3 regions of the Sporosarcina pasadenensis genome follow, and region 1 is predicted to be linked to each of the others. Evidence: riboswitches for the same ligand, from Rfam matches in the RefSeq annotation. Region 1 holds a riboswitch; each other region holds the start of a gene.
What was found. Region 1 has a riboswitch for lysine ahead of AB1K89_RS06590 (Na+/H+ antiporter NhaC family protein). Riboswitches for the same ligand answer to the same signal wherever they lie in the genome.
Positions count from the first base shown of each region.

Region 1 (5,615 bases):
ATGGAAAACGCCAGATGTTACCTAGACCGACAGCAGATCCGACAGCCGCTAAAATAAAGCCGGCGCGGGTCCCCCATTGTGAACGCTGTTCCATTACAATTCCCCTTTCCTTTGATTATGTTAAAAGTTTAACATTTTCAGATTATTATATAATCTTAAAATAAGTATATCCGTCTTAGTATCTATTGTCAAAATGTTTTTTTATTGAAAAAATACCCATTTCGTATTATGACTTTTCCCCTTTATCGTCTTCTGAATGGGTACCGGTAGTGGAAATTTATGATTGGGAACATCGATATATGTCCGGTTGAAACTCAAACCAAAAAATGCCACATCCGCCGAGTGACCGGCGGTTGTGACAGTTTATATCAGTTAGAAGGAAGTTGCTTTCACTTCTGCTCTATTCCGTTTTGATGTCCATACAGTAAACAAACCAGCGATTAGGACGATAACTGCTGCAAGTCCGATCCAAACCGATCCTGTGAGCCCAAGGACTAAGTAGCCGATTACAGCAATGCCTGCTGAAATCAAAGCATATGGGAGCTGTGTAGATACGTGATCCATATGGTTGGATCCTGCGCCCGTCGAAGATAGAATCGTCGTATCAGAAATCGGTGAACAGTGATCTCCAAAAACAGCCCCTGCCAATACAGCAGATAATGCCGGAAGAAGCAGTTCTGGCTCCGCATTGATCATAATCGTTCCGGCAATCGGAAGAAGGATGCCGAAAGAGCCCCACGAAGTCCCTGTCGAAAATGCCATTAATCCGGCGAGCACAAACATGATGGCCGGCAGGAAGTTGACAGGCACATTTGACTGTTCCACAACACTTGATAAGAAAGGCCCTGTTTCCAATACGCCAATTAAATGCGTCAATCCCCATGCAAAAATTAAGATGAGAATTGCTGGCATCATAGCGCCGACACCACTTATAAACGCTTTGCCTACAAGGCTGTAGGAAGCTGTCTCGTTTTTCCCCATTTGTGATAGGTAAAGGACTGCTGCTAATACTGTTCCCGCAAGACCACCGACCATCAATGACAATGGAACGTCGGTGTTTTCAAAAATAGTCCAAATGCTTGCCGATCCGCCGATGCGATAGCCTGTCCAAATCATCATCCCTAATGTAACGATGACTAAAGTAATGATCGGTGCAATCAAATCAATGACACGTCCATAGGAATGGACAGGAAAATCCTCTTTCAATTGACCCGGAATCTCTTTGTTCGGGTCGAAAAGTTCTCCTTTTTCTTGGGCGCGTGTTTCATGTCTTTTCATTTCAAAGTAATCGATATTTGTCCAAGCAAAGAAAAACACCATTGCCAATGTAGCGATAACGTAAAAATTCATCGGTGCCATCATGAGAAATGCGGATAATGGCGAGTAGCTGATTGCAGCAGACGTGCCAAAGATAAGAGCCAATTGGCCGATGAGAAATGCTCCCCAGCTGGAAATCGGCGAGATAACACAAATCGGAGCGGATGTGGAATCGATGAAGTATGCCAATTTCGCCCTTGAAATGCGATGCTGATCCGTAATCGGTCGTGCAATTTGCCCGACAGCCAATGAATTGAAATAATCATCTACGAAAATAAGGATTCCAAGGAGCACTGTCAGCAACTTCGCTCCGCGTCTCGTTTTAATGCGCTTGACGGCCCATTCCGCAAACGCCCTGCTTCCGCCGGACAAACTGACAAATGCGGTAATGACTCCTAATAATAAAATGAAAACCATGATGAAAATATTATACGTATTCAATTCCCCTTCAGACCAGAAAGAGACGATCATTGCAGTCCAAAGATTTTGCAACGTATCGACCGGTGAAAAGCTTGCGACCAATAATGCCGCTGTCACAATCCCCGATCCAAGTGATAATAATACCCTTTTTGTCGCCAACACCATAACAATTGCCACGATTGGCGGCAAAATTGAAACCCAAGTGCCTATCATAAAAATTTCCTCCAATTTTTCGGAACGGTAGGTTTTTAGAATGAAAAAAACCGACACCCTCTACACTAGAATGTGTAGTAGGTGTCGGCTTATTCTACGGTTCGTTTGTAAGATAATCTAAGATGTTTTATCTAACGTACGATCTGTAGCTCATCATGCGATTCGCATGACAGTGTCATTCCTATTCGGAATAACCCCAGCATGAATGGATAGGCAACCCAGTACATGCTTCGGCAAAACTTCCTTTCACGGGCGGTCATCGATGCCAATCTCGCGTCCATTACTAATAAGCCTTGCAGCCTCTACCTAATCGGTGTTCCTCTTGTGCTACTAGCGTAACAGGTAATCACCCTTTTTTCAAGAGCTTATTATTTTCCGCCACCAATGATCGGATACGGCACTTCTATTTGAGGGGGGTTCTCCCCTCCCCGGTTATATATTTGAGGAATAGGACTTTGAATCAAACCGATCGCAACAGGTATCTTCTGTTCCACGACACTTTTCCGCGTCGCCAAAGGAACGATGATCTGGACGTTGACCGTAACCAATATATTCACTTCGACCATTGCGTTGTTAATGCCGAACTCTGTAATACCTGTATCGACAGTAGTCTGTGCTTCCCCAATGACATGGAACCGAATCGGAATTTTAGGGCCAAAGTTCCCGATCATAGGGATGCCCGTCGCTTGCCCCATCGGCACGAAGAAGACGACTCCTCCGTCAGCCTCCATTGCCTCAGGATCATATTCGATATTTTCACTGAGAGGCAGCATTTCCAAATTTCCGCTCTCAGCCATTTTTAGATGCGCCTCTACAAGGCTATGTATCTCCGCCCTCGTTTTATTAATGATCTCAGCATTCAATGTATTTGTCACCATTCCAGGTGAATCATTCGGTACATTTTCGATGATTTCACTCACATCATAGATATCAGTAGATCTTGATTTAATTGCCTGTGTAATGACATGCGCTGCAATCCTCTCCGTTTCAACTTCCGCGTATTGCAGATAAATCGGAGTGAGTTTTGAGTTTACAAAATAAAGAAACAGGGCGATTGTCACAAGAAACGCTGGAAAAAGAAGCGGCAATAAGCGGCGCTTCCTGCGAGGCCTGCCATTATTACTGGAACGGCGATACCGATTCCATTTTTTATAATTTCGAGACGGCTGCCCGTAAAATCTCAAAACGACCCCTCCTGCCTAATATTATGCAGGACCGGGGTCGTTCATTCTTGTTCGTGAAGTGCTTTCAGTATCATCCTTATTGACTCTGCCATCTCTTTTCATCCCGTACCAAACGAATACATCCCGAATCAGTTCGGGCATATGATACTCTTTCTTCGCCTCTTTCAAAACGGGGAAAAAGAAGCCGAATGTGAACATGTCTAGTGTTGCCAGTTTGAAGGTTTTTCCGGCAACGACTTTCCGATTGCCCGCATACAGTTCTCCGGCGCTTTTTCTGAAGAGCCTTTCAAAGATCATTTTACCCATGAAATTTCCACGAAAGCCAAGCCCTTTGATTTCCGTTTCCGGCCACGATTCGTTGCCAGCGAGCTTATAAATTTCCAGCAACTCCGCCCCGTCCAGCGTGATTGTACATGGATTGATCGGATGCGGAAGCAAGGAGTGTACCATGCGTTTCGTCACCCAGCCTTTTTCGAGGCTTCCTAAGAAGATCCCTGCGTTGAACATAGCACAATCCGCACCTGTATAATCAATCAATGCCCTTCCGAAAAATGAGGACATCGGACTTTCCACGAAGAGCTGTTGTTTTAACGGACTTGTGTTATAGAAGACTTTTTCCTCCAGCGCTTCCTTCCCTGCTTGAATGAGATTATTTACATCCTGGATATCTTCTTCATGGCTTTCCAGCTCGTTCACATGGACAACTTCCGCTCTTTTTTCGACGACATTCTTACTGTCCAGATCGATGTGGATTTCAACATGTCCTACATATTCACCAAACTTGCCTGTGGCGGCTAGTAAAGTGTCATTCACCATTTCTCCTTCCGGGAATAAATGATGGGTATGCGCACCTAAAATGACATCGAACAGCTCACATTCTGCAGCAAGAAGCCTGTCTTCATTCACACCTAAATGCGAAAGGCAAATAATGATATCCGTTTTATGCTGAATCTCCATGGCCACTTTTTTCAGTACATGCCTCGGCTCTTCGATACGCCATCCTAATTTCGCATAAAAGTCCGTGTACATTGCCGTCGCGCCGATAACTCCGATTTTTACACCTAGAGCCGTTTCGTATATTTTATAAGGCTCCAGCCATTTCGGAAATGAGTCATCCGTCTCCGTTAAATTGCAAAGGACGACGTCGAATTCCGCTCCTTTGTAGAGGGTATTCAATGCTTTTTTGGACATCGTAATGCCTTCATTATTGCCGATTGTCACCGCATCATATCCAGCACTGTTCAGCAATGCGACATTTCCCTTGCCGTTAGTTCCTTCTGTGAATGGGTGCGACCTGTCAACATGGTCTCCGATGTCAAAAATGAAGCAAGCCTCTTCTTCGGAATTGTGCTGCTGTCTCTTTGATTGGAGATGCCTACTGATCTTCGGCCAACTGTCAAAATGGCTATGGATATCATTCGTATGATATAAATGGATTGTTTCGATACCGTGTTTCATAGCTCAACCCCAAATCCCCTCGATAATTGACCTTACTCCGAATAATAACAGCATAATCCGCAACACGAGGACCAATGTTTCCGAATTCATCTTCTTATTAAGCATCGTCCCGATCATGCCTCCGATATAGGCGCCCGGAATGACCGGAAGTGCATAAAGCCAAGGCACATGCCCTAACGAGATATGCGCGGCGGAGTTTACGATAGCTGACAAGAACACGATGAACATTGATGTACCGACTGCAATATGCGGCGGAAACAGGAACAGAAGAATTAGCGCCGGCACTATCATCGTTCCACCTCCGATGCCGAATAGGCCGGATGCAAATCCGATGATGAATGTCAATATGAGCGCGAACCAAATCGGATACCCATACACATGTGTCTCTCCATGTGAATCGATAAACGTCCTCGGTTTGCCGCGCTCTACAAACCAATGGATCGGTTTTAAATATTTACGCGCTAGCAATAGGATAGATAGGACAATGAGCAAGATGCCAAAGTATAAATTAAATGATGGCAAATCCATTCCTTTATTTACAAATGCACCAATCATCAACCCTGGTATGGAGCCCGCGAAAAAAATCCATCCCGTCCGGAAGTCGACCGTCTTCCCTTTCATATGCGAAATGGTGGAAGATAGACCGTTAAAGATCATCATGATGACTGAAATTCCGACGACGCTTTGCGGCGTGATGCCGGGAATCCAACCAAAATTAATGCCGACTAATAGTGTCAGCGGAACAAGTATCGTTCCGCCTCCGAGCCCGACAATCGACCCCATTACGCCGGATATTGCACCGATAATTGCCAATAACAGAAACGCCATTCTTATTCCTCCTCAAAAAAGTCAAGCTGCTTAGGTGCGAGTGCCTGGAAGTCAATGCCCATCATTTTTTGAAAGCGTTTTGCGTTCTCAGCTGCATGGCCACCAGAATTATTGTTAAAAATGACAAACACGTTCTCCGTTTCGCTCTCCAATTTTCGGACCGCTTCACGAATTTCCTCCAATTCACTGTCCGCG
Region 1 is NZ_JBFEGM010000003.1:234,094-239,708, reverse strand. It holds gene AB1K89_RS06595 (sodium-dependent transporter) at 1-94, opposite strand, end outside; gene AB1K89_RS06590 (Na+/H+ antiporter NhaC family protein) at 373-1,950, opposite strand; lysine riboswitch at 2,089-2,263, opposite strand; gene yunB (sporulation protein YunB) at 2,319-3,134, opposite strand; gene AB1K89_RS06580 (bifunctional metallophosphatase/5'-nucleotidase) at 3,156-4,592, opposite strand; gene AB1K89_RS06575 (sulfite exporter TauE/SafE family protein) at 4,596-5,420, opposite strand; gene AB1K89_RS06570 (DUF72 domain-containing protein) at 5,423-5,615, opposite strand, start outside.

Region 2 (5,615 bases), 110 kb from region 1:
CTATGAATCAAGACTTAGTGACAATCGATAAAGCCCAGACTGGGGACGCTAGTGTGGACGATTATTTCCAAACTGCGCGGTATACAGACGAAGCGATTGAAAAAGTCTTCACTCGTTTAAAGGAAATGGGCTTATATGATAACTCGGTCATTGTTCTGTATGGCGACCATTATGGTATTTCCGAGAATCATAGAAGAGCGATGGCAAGAGTCTTAGGAAAAGAAATTACCCCTTATGAAAGTGCGAACTTGCAGCGCGTCCCTTTATTCATACATGTTCCTGGAATGAAAGGCGGCATCAACCACACGTATGGTGGCCAAACAGACCTTCTTCCGACGTTGCTGCATTTGCTTGGAATTGATACGAAAAACTTTGTTCAATTCGGTTCCGATTTATTCTCGAAAGAGCATAATGAGGTTGTCCCGTTTCGTAATGGCGATTTTATCAGCCCGACGATCGATTCAATTAACGAAAAGTTTTATGATAATCAAACAGGCCTACCACTTGACGAGCGTCAAATGGAGCGTGCCAATGCTTTGAAAAAAGAAGTGGATTATAAATTGGAGCTTTCCGATAAAGTCGTGAATGGCGACTTATTAAGATTTTATACGCCAAACGGGTATACACCTGTCGATCCTTCTCAGTATAACTACACTAAAGATGCAGGTGTACAATCAAACGAATGACATATCGCAACAGAATAAGCATGTTCTCTCTGATCGGAGAGGGCGTGCTTATTTTTTGCATTAAAAAACAGCCGAATGAAGAGGGGAGACCTCTCACATCCGGCTGTATTTCATATCATTTACTTTCAAAGTCACAGTCCTTCAATGGAATCAACTTTGTTTTGTACTTCACTTTATAAATTAGCCAAACGATCAAGAAGAGGGGGAGACCGATATAGGAAACGAGTGCGCCGTTCCAATCGATTTCTCCGCCCGTAAAGGCTTGGAAGTTTTGGCCGGCAATGATGAAGATACATAGGACCAGGGCCAACAATGGACCGAACGGGAACCATTTTGCGCGATAAGGAAGATCCGACAGATTACCGCCTTGCGCAATATAGGCCCTTCTGAAACGGTAGTGACTGATGGCAATCCCAAGCCACGTAACAAATCCAGCCATCCCCGATGCGTTCAACAACCAGACGTACACCGTACCGTCCCCGAAGAAAGTGGAGAGGAAGGCAAGGGAGCCTACTAATGTCGTGGCGATCAACGCATTGACCGGCACGCCTCTCTTATCCAATTTCCCTAAGAACTTCGGTGCATTCCCACTGCGCGCCAAATCCCAAAGCATACGCGTGGACGCATACATGCCCGAGTTACCCGCAGATAAGACGGCGGTCAAAATGATGGCGTTCATGACAGAAGCGGCAAAAGCGAATCCAGCCCGTTCGAAAACGAGTGTGAATGGACTGACAGAAACCGACTCACTCAATAATCGTGCATCCGTATACGGAATAATCATCCCGATGACGAAAATCGCAAAGACGTAGAAAAGGAGGATGCGCCAAAATACGGAGTTCACCGCTTTCGGAATCGTCTTTTCCGGATTTTCACTCTCACCGGCAGCGACTCCAAGCAATTCTGTACCTTGGAATGAAAAGCCTGCTGCCATGAAAATACCTAGGATGGCAAAGAACCCTCCGTTGAACGGTGCATCGCCAATCGTGAAGTTCGTAAAGCCGATCGCTTCGCCGCCCATGATGCCAAAGATCATCATAAACCCGGTAATGATGAAGATGATGACCGTCACAACTTTAATGAGTGAAAACCAGAATTCGGCTTCGCCAAAACCTTTGACGGACAAATAGTTGAAGCCGAACATGATCAGAAGCGCAAGTCCGCTCCATAAGAATGAAGGGCTCTCGGGAAACCAGAATTTCATGATCAATACCACCGCCGCCAGTTCCGCGGCAATCGTAATCGCCCAGTTGTACCAATAATTCCAGCCAATCGCAAACCCGAATGCCGGATCGACGAATCGGGTGGCATATTCTTTAAATGATCCCGCCACAGGCATATAAGCCGCCATTTCAGCAAGGCTCGTCATCAGGAAGTAAACCATGATCCCGACGGCGACATACGCCGCCAATGCCCCTCCCGGCCCTGCAGTATGGATTGCCCCGCCGCTTGCTAAGAAAATCCCGGTTCCAATCGAACCTCCAAGGGAGATCATCATCAAATGGCGAGCTTTCAATGTCCTCTTCAATTGCGGAGTACTCGTAGATGTTACATTGTTCTCCATGTTGTCCACTCCTTTTTGTGACGGAAGGTCCAATCTAACTAGTATAACCCAAAATAAAAAACAACCATCGAAGAAAATCGACGGCTGTTGGATAAATGCGTTAATCCTTCCGAAGATAGTTCTCCACGTTGAAAAACGTGACAATGATGTTCCTATTCGAAAACATCACCAGCCTGGATATCCAATGATCTATCCACACTTCGGCAACTTATCCTTTCAAACGGAGTCAACAATCTCAGAGAATCTCGTCCGTCCTACTCTTATAAGCAGCAACCTCTATCCCATCGGTGAATGGGAGTATTTAATTAATGTATAAATTATAGTGCGATATCATTCATAATGCAATGGTAAACATTGCACATTTACGGCTAACCATTGTAGATAGGGGAGTTTAGGAAAGGTTTATAGGTTTATTGATCGCGCATATTTCCAGTAAGGATCTGTGCCGGGTTTTGTAAAAGATTCATTTTAAATATCTGAAAAGTGTGTTTAAATAAAATGAGAGAGTAAAGTATAAGAAAAGGGGAATGGAATAGTGGGGAGTCTAAATCTACTCGAAATTGATTACAGTGATGAATTTGCTGTAGAAGTAAGAAAGACACATTACAATTTAGTAACAGCAATTGAAAAGCAAGTTGGAAAGAAGTTGCCACTTAGAGTCAGACGAAGAATCCTCTTAGGAAACAATTTGGCGTACATGTCGTTTAAAGGAAAAGCTGCAGGGCAAGAATTAGAGTTTATTTTATGGGCACATAGTGCTATCAACTGTAAATCAAAGTTGACCGAGGAATTTAATGAGTTGTTTAGCTTATATTATTGTATCCCGAGTGATAATCCCGAAATTCCTTCCGGTTCAGTGAACGAAAAAAATAATACCCTAACATATAATGAACATATAAACGAAGATTTTGAAGGGAATCCAATTTACAACAGAAATAATGACTCGGAGTCTAAACTTATTGAAACATTTTTGGAAAAGGTGGGGAAAACTGAAGTTGAAGGTGAGCTGTTTATTTATACAACTTTAGGGCCTTGTCTTAGTTGCGAAAGGAAAATAGCAACCCTCCTAAGTCGTTACTACATAGATGAGATGGAGAATTTAAATGCTAATGTATGGTACTGTACTGACTATAGCAACAAAAATTTTATTTAATAAACGGAGGGATATATATGAATGCTACATATAATAAAACACGTGATTTAATAAAAGAAAAACAATTAAATGTCCTAAGTAATTTTAACTTGGAGTTGATGAAAGTGGCAATGTTTAATGGTCATGACCCTTTAGATGATTTACTTTCGATGGAACTTGATGAAGTATTAGATTTAGTTAGAGAGGCTTATGAGTATTATATTGAGGAAGAAGAATGCACCCAAAAAGTAGCGAAGGCAAAAGCTTTAGAGGAAGTTACTTTATGGTATTACGGTAACGAAGGTAAAGAATTAAATTTAAGAGAAAGAGTAAATGAATTATAATGCTTACTTGTTGGTAGGCACTTATAGGATAAAACTTTCTGTCGCAAATAAGAATTTCTCACAAAAATACTGTGCACGGAACTGATAAAATAACCAATTGTATCAAATTGAATGAAAGAACGAGACATATTCAGTTCGAGGGTGTCTCGTTTTTTCTGCGGACTTAGACCTTCGTTTTGAATTAATAATTCTAATACAGGAATTACTCAGCTCAGCTTTTTAATCAAAGCATAGAAAAGCTTGGCCGGATAAAATATATTAGCAAGCTACATTCTAAAACAGCGGCCTTTGAAACAACATTCGAAACTACCGATAGAGTTATCTCGGCACATTTCCTGAATAAGGATCTGTGCCTGTTTTAATTTGGGTCGTTTGCTTGAATGATTCATTGGAACTTTTTGCGTCATGAACCGTATTACTAATAATCGGAAAAATACGGAGGGGATATTTTTTGACAAAAGAAATGAATATGCCCAAAAAACACAGCTACGGTAGCTACATTTCACTGCTTATAGGAGTTGTTTGTTTCTTTATCGTTTTCGTGGAACCTACAAAAATTGCAAATGTTGGATACTTGGTTGGCGATACGATAACGCTTTTCCTCACAGCTGCGGGTATTTTATTATCAATTGTTGGCTTGGTGAAAAGAACGGAGAAAAACACCATACCGATTATTTCATTACTACTATCTTCATCCTTCTTTCTCTTTTGGATAATCATGATACTTTTATTGTTCACTGGGCAAATCCCATTTGCACCATAATGCAGCAAACCTGGAATACTAATATGAACTGATCGATATACCCGAAGCTAAATTGAATAAGATTAAAACAGAAGATGGTGAGAGTATGACACTAAAAACAGAACTGAAAAATTTAGATAAAACGTTACAACATGGCAATTTAGATGTTCTTATTGAAAGAATGCTGGAGAATATAGGGTCAATCGACTTGGAACTGAGGGATACACTAATTTATAATTCATTTGGAAAACTAATTATCGAAGACTATTTAACAATAAAGCAAATGAATTATATCCTTGATGTTTGTTTAAGAAACTTATTCCTGAATATTGACCAACATGAAGATGACTCAGTTTTTAGCCGTTCTTTTTCCGCTTTAGTTATTGCCCTGATCTTAAAGAAAGATAAAGAAAAGCGATTCCTGTCAGATGATACTCTGAAACAATTATTTGAAAAGAGTATTGAATACTTAAATCTTGAAGAAGATATACGTGGCTATGTAGTTGGGAAAGGATGGGCTCATAGTATTGCTCATGGAGCAGACTTATTAACAGTTGCCATAAGTCACCCGAATTTTACAATTACGTTCTCTTCTGAATGTCTTGAAACAATCAAACTATGTTTATTCAAAATTAGCACGAAAGAAGTACCGTATGTTGATGAAGAAGAGGAAAGACTCGTTTTCGTAGTGGAAGCACTTCAGGAGAAAGGCATAAGTGATAATGAAATTGAAGATTGGTTATCCACTATTTCTGATGAACTAAATGAACTATATGAAAAAGAAGGATATAGTTTAAATTTCTTTTGGAAGAAATCCAATGTAATCAACTTCTTACGAGCATATTATTTCAGACTGCTGTACAAAAATGACTGCTTGAAATTACGGGAGAGTCTAGTGGAAATTTTAGAGCGGTGGCATAAACAAATCTACAACTAAAAGCATTTAAGAATTTCTATACATACGTGCACGATAATCGAATAAAATAATGCTGTACAGGCCAAAGGGGATGGATTTGTCATGTTATATAAATTGTTTAAATACAATTGGCAAGTTAGAGACGAATGGGTTGAATGGTGTGAAAGTCTCCCTATAGAAGAACTTACTAAGATACGGATTGGTGGAATGGGAAGCATACTTTATAACTTA
Region 2 is NZ_JBFEGM010000003.1:125,240-130,854, forward strand. It holds gene ltaS (lipoteichoic acid synthase) at 1-686, shown strand, start outside; gene AB1K89_RS06005 (amino acid permease) at 802-2,250, opposite strand; lysine riboswitch at 2,359-2,537, opposite strand; gene AB1K89_RS06010 (deaminase domain-containing protein) at 2,786-3,403, shown strand; gene AB1K89_RS06015 (hypothetical protein) at 3,421-3,726, shown strand; gene AB1K89_RS06020 (hypothetical protein) at 4,190-4,489, shown strand; gene AB1K89_RS06025 (DUF2785 domain-containing protein) at 4,575-5,405, shown strand; gene AB1K89_RS06030 (DinB family protein) at 5,487-5,615, shown strand, end outside.
Region 2: it holds a riboswitch for lysine, as region 1 does, so the genes downstream of both, AB1K89_RS06005 (amino acid permease) here and AB1K89_RS06590 (Na+/H+ antiporter NhaC family protein) in region 1, are expected to answer to the same signal.

Region 3 (5,615 bases), on a different contig from region 1:
GTACCAAGTACTTGTACAGATTTTTGATAATAACAATATACCATTTTCCCAAGTGTTAGACGGAACCGTCCCTGTTATCCAAGCGGTACAACTTGTCCTAAGAAACCCTCTCGAAAAAGCATTTAACGAAATTGAAAAACTTATCAAAGAGGAGGACTAGTTGATGAAAATAAAGTTTTTATCTGAAGATGCATTACAAGACTTACGCGTTAATTTTGATGCTTATAAAGAACATTACTATAGTAAAGATAATGCATGGTTTGATAATTATTTTGCTAAGGAAGGCGCAACTTTTGAGTCAAATATTGACTACAAACAACCAAAATTCAATTTTGACAGCGACTATTTGGTGAGCGATTTTGAAAATGTGAAGATTGTGTATGATGCCTTACAGCATTTGACCGTCGCAGAAGCTACCCATGAACGTTTGTGGGCTGGATTAGCACATATGCAAATGCGGGAATTTAGCTATTACCGCCTATCTTTGGACTTGGAAAAGAAGAATGACAAACGAATTCAGTCGGCGCTCTTCTTTACTCATAGTGCAAAACGATCCCTATATGTTCATTTGTTAGCACGTCTATGGTGGGTAGGTTATATGACTTATGATGATGCAAATAAAGAGGATCCGTACTGGCTCACCGAGTTTTTCTCATCCGCGGATTTTTCGGCCAGATGCGTTGTCTTTTTCTCTAGTAACTTCACTTCAAATCGTAATATCACCAAAGGTGTTTTACGTGCTCTTATAACACTTAAAAACGAAGGCTTACAAATCAAGCGTGAGCACTTTGTCGAGGCGAATCGTTATCTTAACATCTTAGGCGGTGCAATGATTCTTGATGTGCTTGAGGAAGATGAAGTGAAAGAGATGATAATGGCTAGGCTTAAAAAAGTTTATAATATTGAGAGAGTAGCCGTTTTGATTTGAATTTGAGTCTATGTGCGGAAATTGGTTTTTAGTTCAAAAACAAAGAGATAGCAGAGCCCAATTCATCTTGGAGCTCTGCTTTTATTATTCTCCCACACAATTAAAGGAGATTCCGGCCTTGGCCAGGAAGATGTATAAGAATGAAGTGAAAAGGGAGAGAGCCAACATGTTCATCGTCAACACAGAAGCGGCATTATACAAGGATGGCCGTTATTTATTATGCAGACGAAGCGAAGAGGAAGAACACGCGCCTGGTGGAATAGGGTTAGTTGGTGGGAAAGTTGAGCTTGAAGGAGCAACTTCGGATATTTTAGAGCGTACGATTGCACGAGAAGTGGAGGAGGAAGTGGGGCTTGTTGTCAGTGGGCATATGCGTTATGTGTGCAGTACAAGCTTCATTACAGACCTAGGGGAACCGGTTGTGAATGTCGTTTTTTTGTGCGAGGAGTTCAGCGGTGAGCCGTACGCAGTGAGTGCTGATGAAGTGGCGGCTGTGTACTGGATGACGCCTGAAGAGGTGTATGCCCATCCTGAAGCTGAGGATTATTTGAAGGAGTACATTCGAAGAGCGGAAGATGTTCGTTTGTAGGATTTCGGTTTAATTTGTCATTCAACCATAAAAAATAACCCATCCTTGCGTTAGCCGCTCTGATGGGTTATTCCTATCTGTGCCGATCCCGTAGGGGAACCTACAATAATACATGGACCGTTCAATATGCGACCATTGGACGGTCCTTTTTTTTCATTACCATAAGGGTGCATAGTTAGATTTTCACTTCTTCATAAATAGCCAAAGCCTGTTGTAATGAACGTAGTTGTTCATCATTCAACGGAATCATCGGCAAGCGGACTCCGCCGACTTGAATTCCTTTCAGGCTCAACGCCGCTTTGACAGGTGTAGGGTTTGGAGCAGCGAAGAGTGCTTTCATCATCGGCAGCAGTCTTCGATGATTGCTAGCCGCCTCTACGGTATTGCCTATTTTGAAGTTGCGGATCATCGTTTGCATTTCATTCCCTAACACATGGGCCGATACAGAAACGACACCTGTTCCGCCAATCGATAATACAGGAAGTGTCAGTGCATCATCACCGCTGTATAATGAAAAGCCTTCTCGCGTACGTTCGATAATTTCAGCCATTGCATCCAAATTACCGCTCGCTTCTTTGATTGCTACGATATTCGGGATTTCCGAAAGGCGGATGACCGTTTCGACCGACATGTTGACAACAGTGCGTCCTGGTACGTTGTACAGCATGATTGGCAATGAGGTGGCTGCCGCAATAGTCTTAAAGTGTTGATACATTCCTTCTTGGCAAGGGTTGTTATAGTACGGGGCGACGAGCATGATTCCATCGACGCCTACGTCTTCTGCAAGCATTGTCAGTTCGATCGATTCTCTCGTATTATTCGAGCCTGTACCGGCAATGACCGGCACTCGTCCATTTACAACTTCAACTGTAAACCTAAACAATTGGACTTTTTCTTTGTCCGATAACGTTGGGGATTCCCCTGTTGTTCCAGATACCACTAGGGCATCCGATCCATTGGCAATTAAATGATCGATCAAGTTCCTAGTCGCCTCAAAATCAATTTCGCCTTGTGCATCAAAAGGTGTCACCATTGCAGTTACAATTTGTCCGAAGTTCATTAGTTCTCCACTCCTATAATTAATTTTTTTGAAAAAATTAGAGGGGAGAGGGCAGTTGAAAATGAACGCAAAAAGCAACAACGAGGGCTCGTTGTTGCTAGAAATAATAACTAAATTATTTCATTGCATAAGATAGCCCTCCATATAGTTTCCTATATGACAATTCTGGACTTGTTCAACCCAGAACCAGCTTCGAGATAAATGAGAATCTCTCCACTTCGGCAAATTCCCCTTTCCACAACCTTCATAGGATCTCATTATCCTCAGATTGTATACTGATGGTCTTTGCGCCTCTATCCTTACTTCAAAACTTGCGAAATAAGATAATGTTAAATTATATATGACTTTACATCGTATCCGGTTCAATTGCAAGTAAAAAATGAAAATAAAATGAATTGACGTTATTTCATCGTGTAGATAGCAAGCAATACAGAGTAGGGTTCACAGCTTTGTGGTGCCTGTGCGGCGAACTATTCGGACAATACAATAAAAGTGTATACGAGGTAGTTAGAAACCCATTAATTTAGGGGTTTTATATAATTTAATTTTGTATTTAAATACACTCTCTCGAATTGTCATAAATGCACCGTGCACAGGCACCGACACAATGGCACCGACACAATTTACTCGGCAATCTTGAATTTGACGTCCCCGACGCCGATGTCGAGAAATAGGTCGATGATGACTTCTGCATCTTCGTAGGCTTCATTAATGTAAACTCCTTCGTTTTGCTTGATGAAGTCATTCAATTCCAGTCTTCCAAGGCCTTTTGAAACGTTTACTCTGACGCCGGTCTGTTTCGGAAGGATGATCGTCACATCACCAACTCCTAAATTGAAGTCCGCTCGAAAACCTTTGCTCCAAGCGCCGCTCAGGTCGATGACGGATTCACCAACTCCACCATCCACGGAAAGGCTATTTAATTGGAGACCTTCCAATTTCAATCTTGACTTTGAAACCCCCATGTCAACATTCAAATCAATTGGAATTACATTCGTCAACTGAAGATCCCATTCGTTGTCTACTTTGCGTTTATTCAAGCCGAACGTTGTCTTGGAGCCTTGCTTAATCTTGACGTGGCCCGTATCCTTTTTTTTCTTATATGTCACTTTCGGTTCCAGTCTTTTGTGATTATAGGTAAACTCGCCACTCACCCATTCAGGGGAACCACCCTTGACGTACAAGTTGCCAACTCCGAAGTCGATATCCACTTTCAGAGCATCGGCACTGTCTTTAGCAATCGAAATTTCATTCCCACTTGCCTTCGCAAACCAATTGTTATACCCATAGATGCCGATAACAACTAGAAAACCCGTCAACAGCACAATCCATAATAGCTTATTCATTTTCATTCATTCTCCTTCTGCCCCATTTTATTCTATTCTACCTCATTCAAATGAAAAACTTACCAGTCTCATGTTTGAATTTTACATACGTCTAAGGGCTGAGAGGGAATGCGACCTGAACACAGATGTTAATGGATTTGTGACTCACATGTTTTGTCCCTTGCATTAATATATTAGATAAAAGAGTGATGAAAGGATGAGGTGTTGAGGAGGGTTCTTCTATATTCAGTAACTGTCGTCATCGGGATGGTACTAGGCATTGCCATTACAATTCTCATGGAATTATAAGTCGTTCGGAATCAATAAATCCATCCTCGAGTTTCACTACTCATTGGATGGATTTTCCTATGCACAGCACCAACACAATTAATTTAGACAAAAAAACAGAACCTACGACTGCTTCGTAGGTTCTGTTTTACACAAAAGCTCTTTTTACATAGTTTTTGTTTCTAAGTCAAAGATTCGCGATTTAATGTTCACTAATTCTTTTGAAATAGCTTGTCCATTAATGATACGCTGGCTAGTTTGGTGCTCAAACTGACCGCCGATTCCTTCCAAAAGATGATCGACTTGATCAAACCGGCTATGCATTTCCGATTTCAAGCTGCCTACATCGGATCTCAGGTCGCCTATTTCCGACTTCAACCCTTCAAGCAATTGCAGAATCCTTTCCTCCAACTCTTTATCCTCCTTTCTTTATCATCTGTTGTCTGCGAATTCGTGTATAGTCTATTGCTTACAGTATACAGGAAATGTAAAAGATAGTCCATAAAAATAGAACGTTTGTTTTGGGTAAATATATTGACTCCACGCACCTATTAAACACTGAACTTCTCAATTAAAATCATGAAAACTGTACACTTAACTCTTGTCCTGTCGGTAAATCGACGTACTCTATAGTGACGGGGGAATGGTGAATAGTGAGCCTAATCCGCTATCCCTTGCCAATCATAGGGGAGGAGGTATGGACATGTCATTATTTTTTGAGGATGAAATAGAGAAAGTGAAGAGGAAGATCGGTCCTTCGGGATTAAAGGAAATGATGTCTCAGGATCCCCGCTTGAATGGACAATTGGATGAGCTCCGTGCATTTCAGCGAAGGTACAGGGCGAAACAGCTGGAAGCTTCACGCAGGCGCCAGACATATTATTACCATTGATCAGTACAGCCTGCCAATCGTTCAGTCGATCGGCAGGCTGTTTTTTGATTGGAAGGAAACAGAAACTAAGGCTGCTGCCATAGATTCTGCTTTTTCGGGGATGCTTATTGGAGGAGGTTCGCTTTCTTTTCTACTGCTTGGACAACGTCGTCAATCGACATGCCTTTCATGGTGATGACCGGAAAGTTGAATTCATGCGTGTTCCCTTCATTGATAGCACGGACGACGCCGATATCATAGCCGGTGACGTCTTCATCTGTGTTAAACATTTTCGCTTCATAACCTTTTGCCACGAGGGCATTCATGACATCTTCATATGGTTGTTCAACGGCAATTCTTACCATTTCCATTTTCCTCCTTTCGACTCTTCGTTCAACTTCTCCTATACAGTTCCCTGTATTTTTGAATTTATGAATGAAACTCTTATGTGAATCCTTTTGAATTGGGTATAACAAGGTTGACGCGGTCATTTTTCATTCATAATGGTAAGATTAGGATTAGAACTAATGCAAAAGAAAATGAGGAAAGAGGGA
Region 3 is NZ_JBFEGM010000006.1:89,982-95,596, forward strand. It holds gene AB1K89_RS09840 (hypothetical protein) at 1-160, shown strand, start outside; gene AB1K89_RS09845 (DUF6339 family protein) at 164-928, shown strand; gene AB1K89_RS09850 (NUDIX domain-containing protein) at 1,095-1,517, shown strand; gene dapA (4-hydroxy-tetrahydrodipicolinate synthase) at 1,693-2,577, opposite strand; lysine riboswitch at 2,703-2,881, opposite strand; gene AB1K89_RS09860 (toast rack family protein) at 3,201-3,929, opposite strand; gene AB1K89_RS09865 (hypothetical protein) at 4,356-4,601, opposite strand; gene AB1K89_RS09870 (hypothetical protein) at 4,894-5,082, shown strand; gene AB1K89_RS09875 (YkuS family protein) at 5,187-5,426, opposite strand.
Region 3: it holds a riboswitch for lysine, as region 1 does, so the genes downstream of both, dapA (4-hydroxy-tetrahydrodipicolinate synthase) here and AB1K89_RS06590 (Na+/H+ antiporter NhaC family protein) in region 1, are expected to answer to the same signal.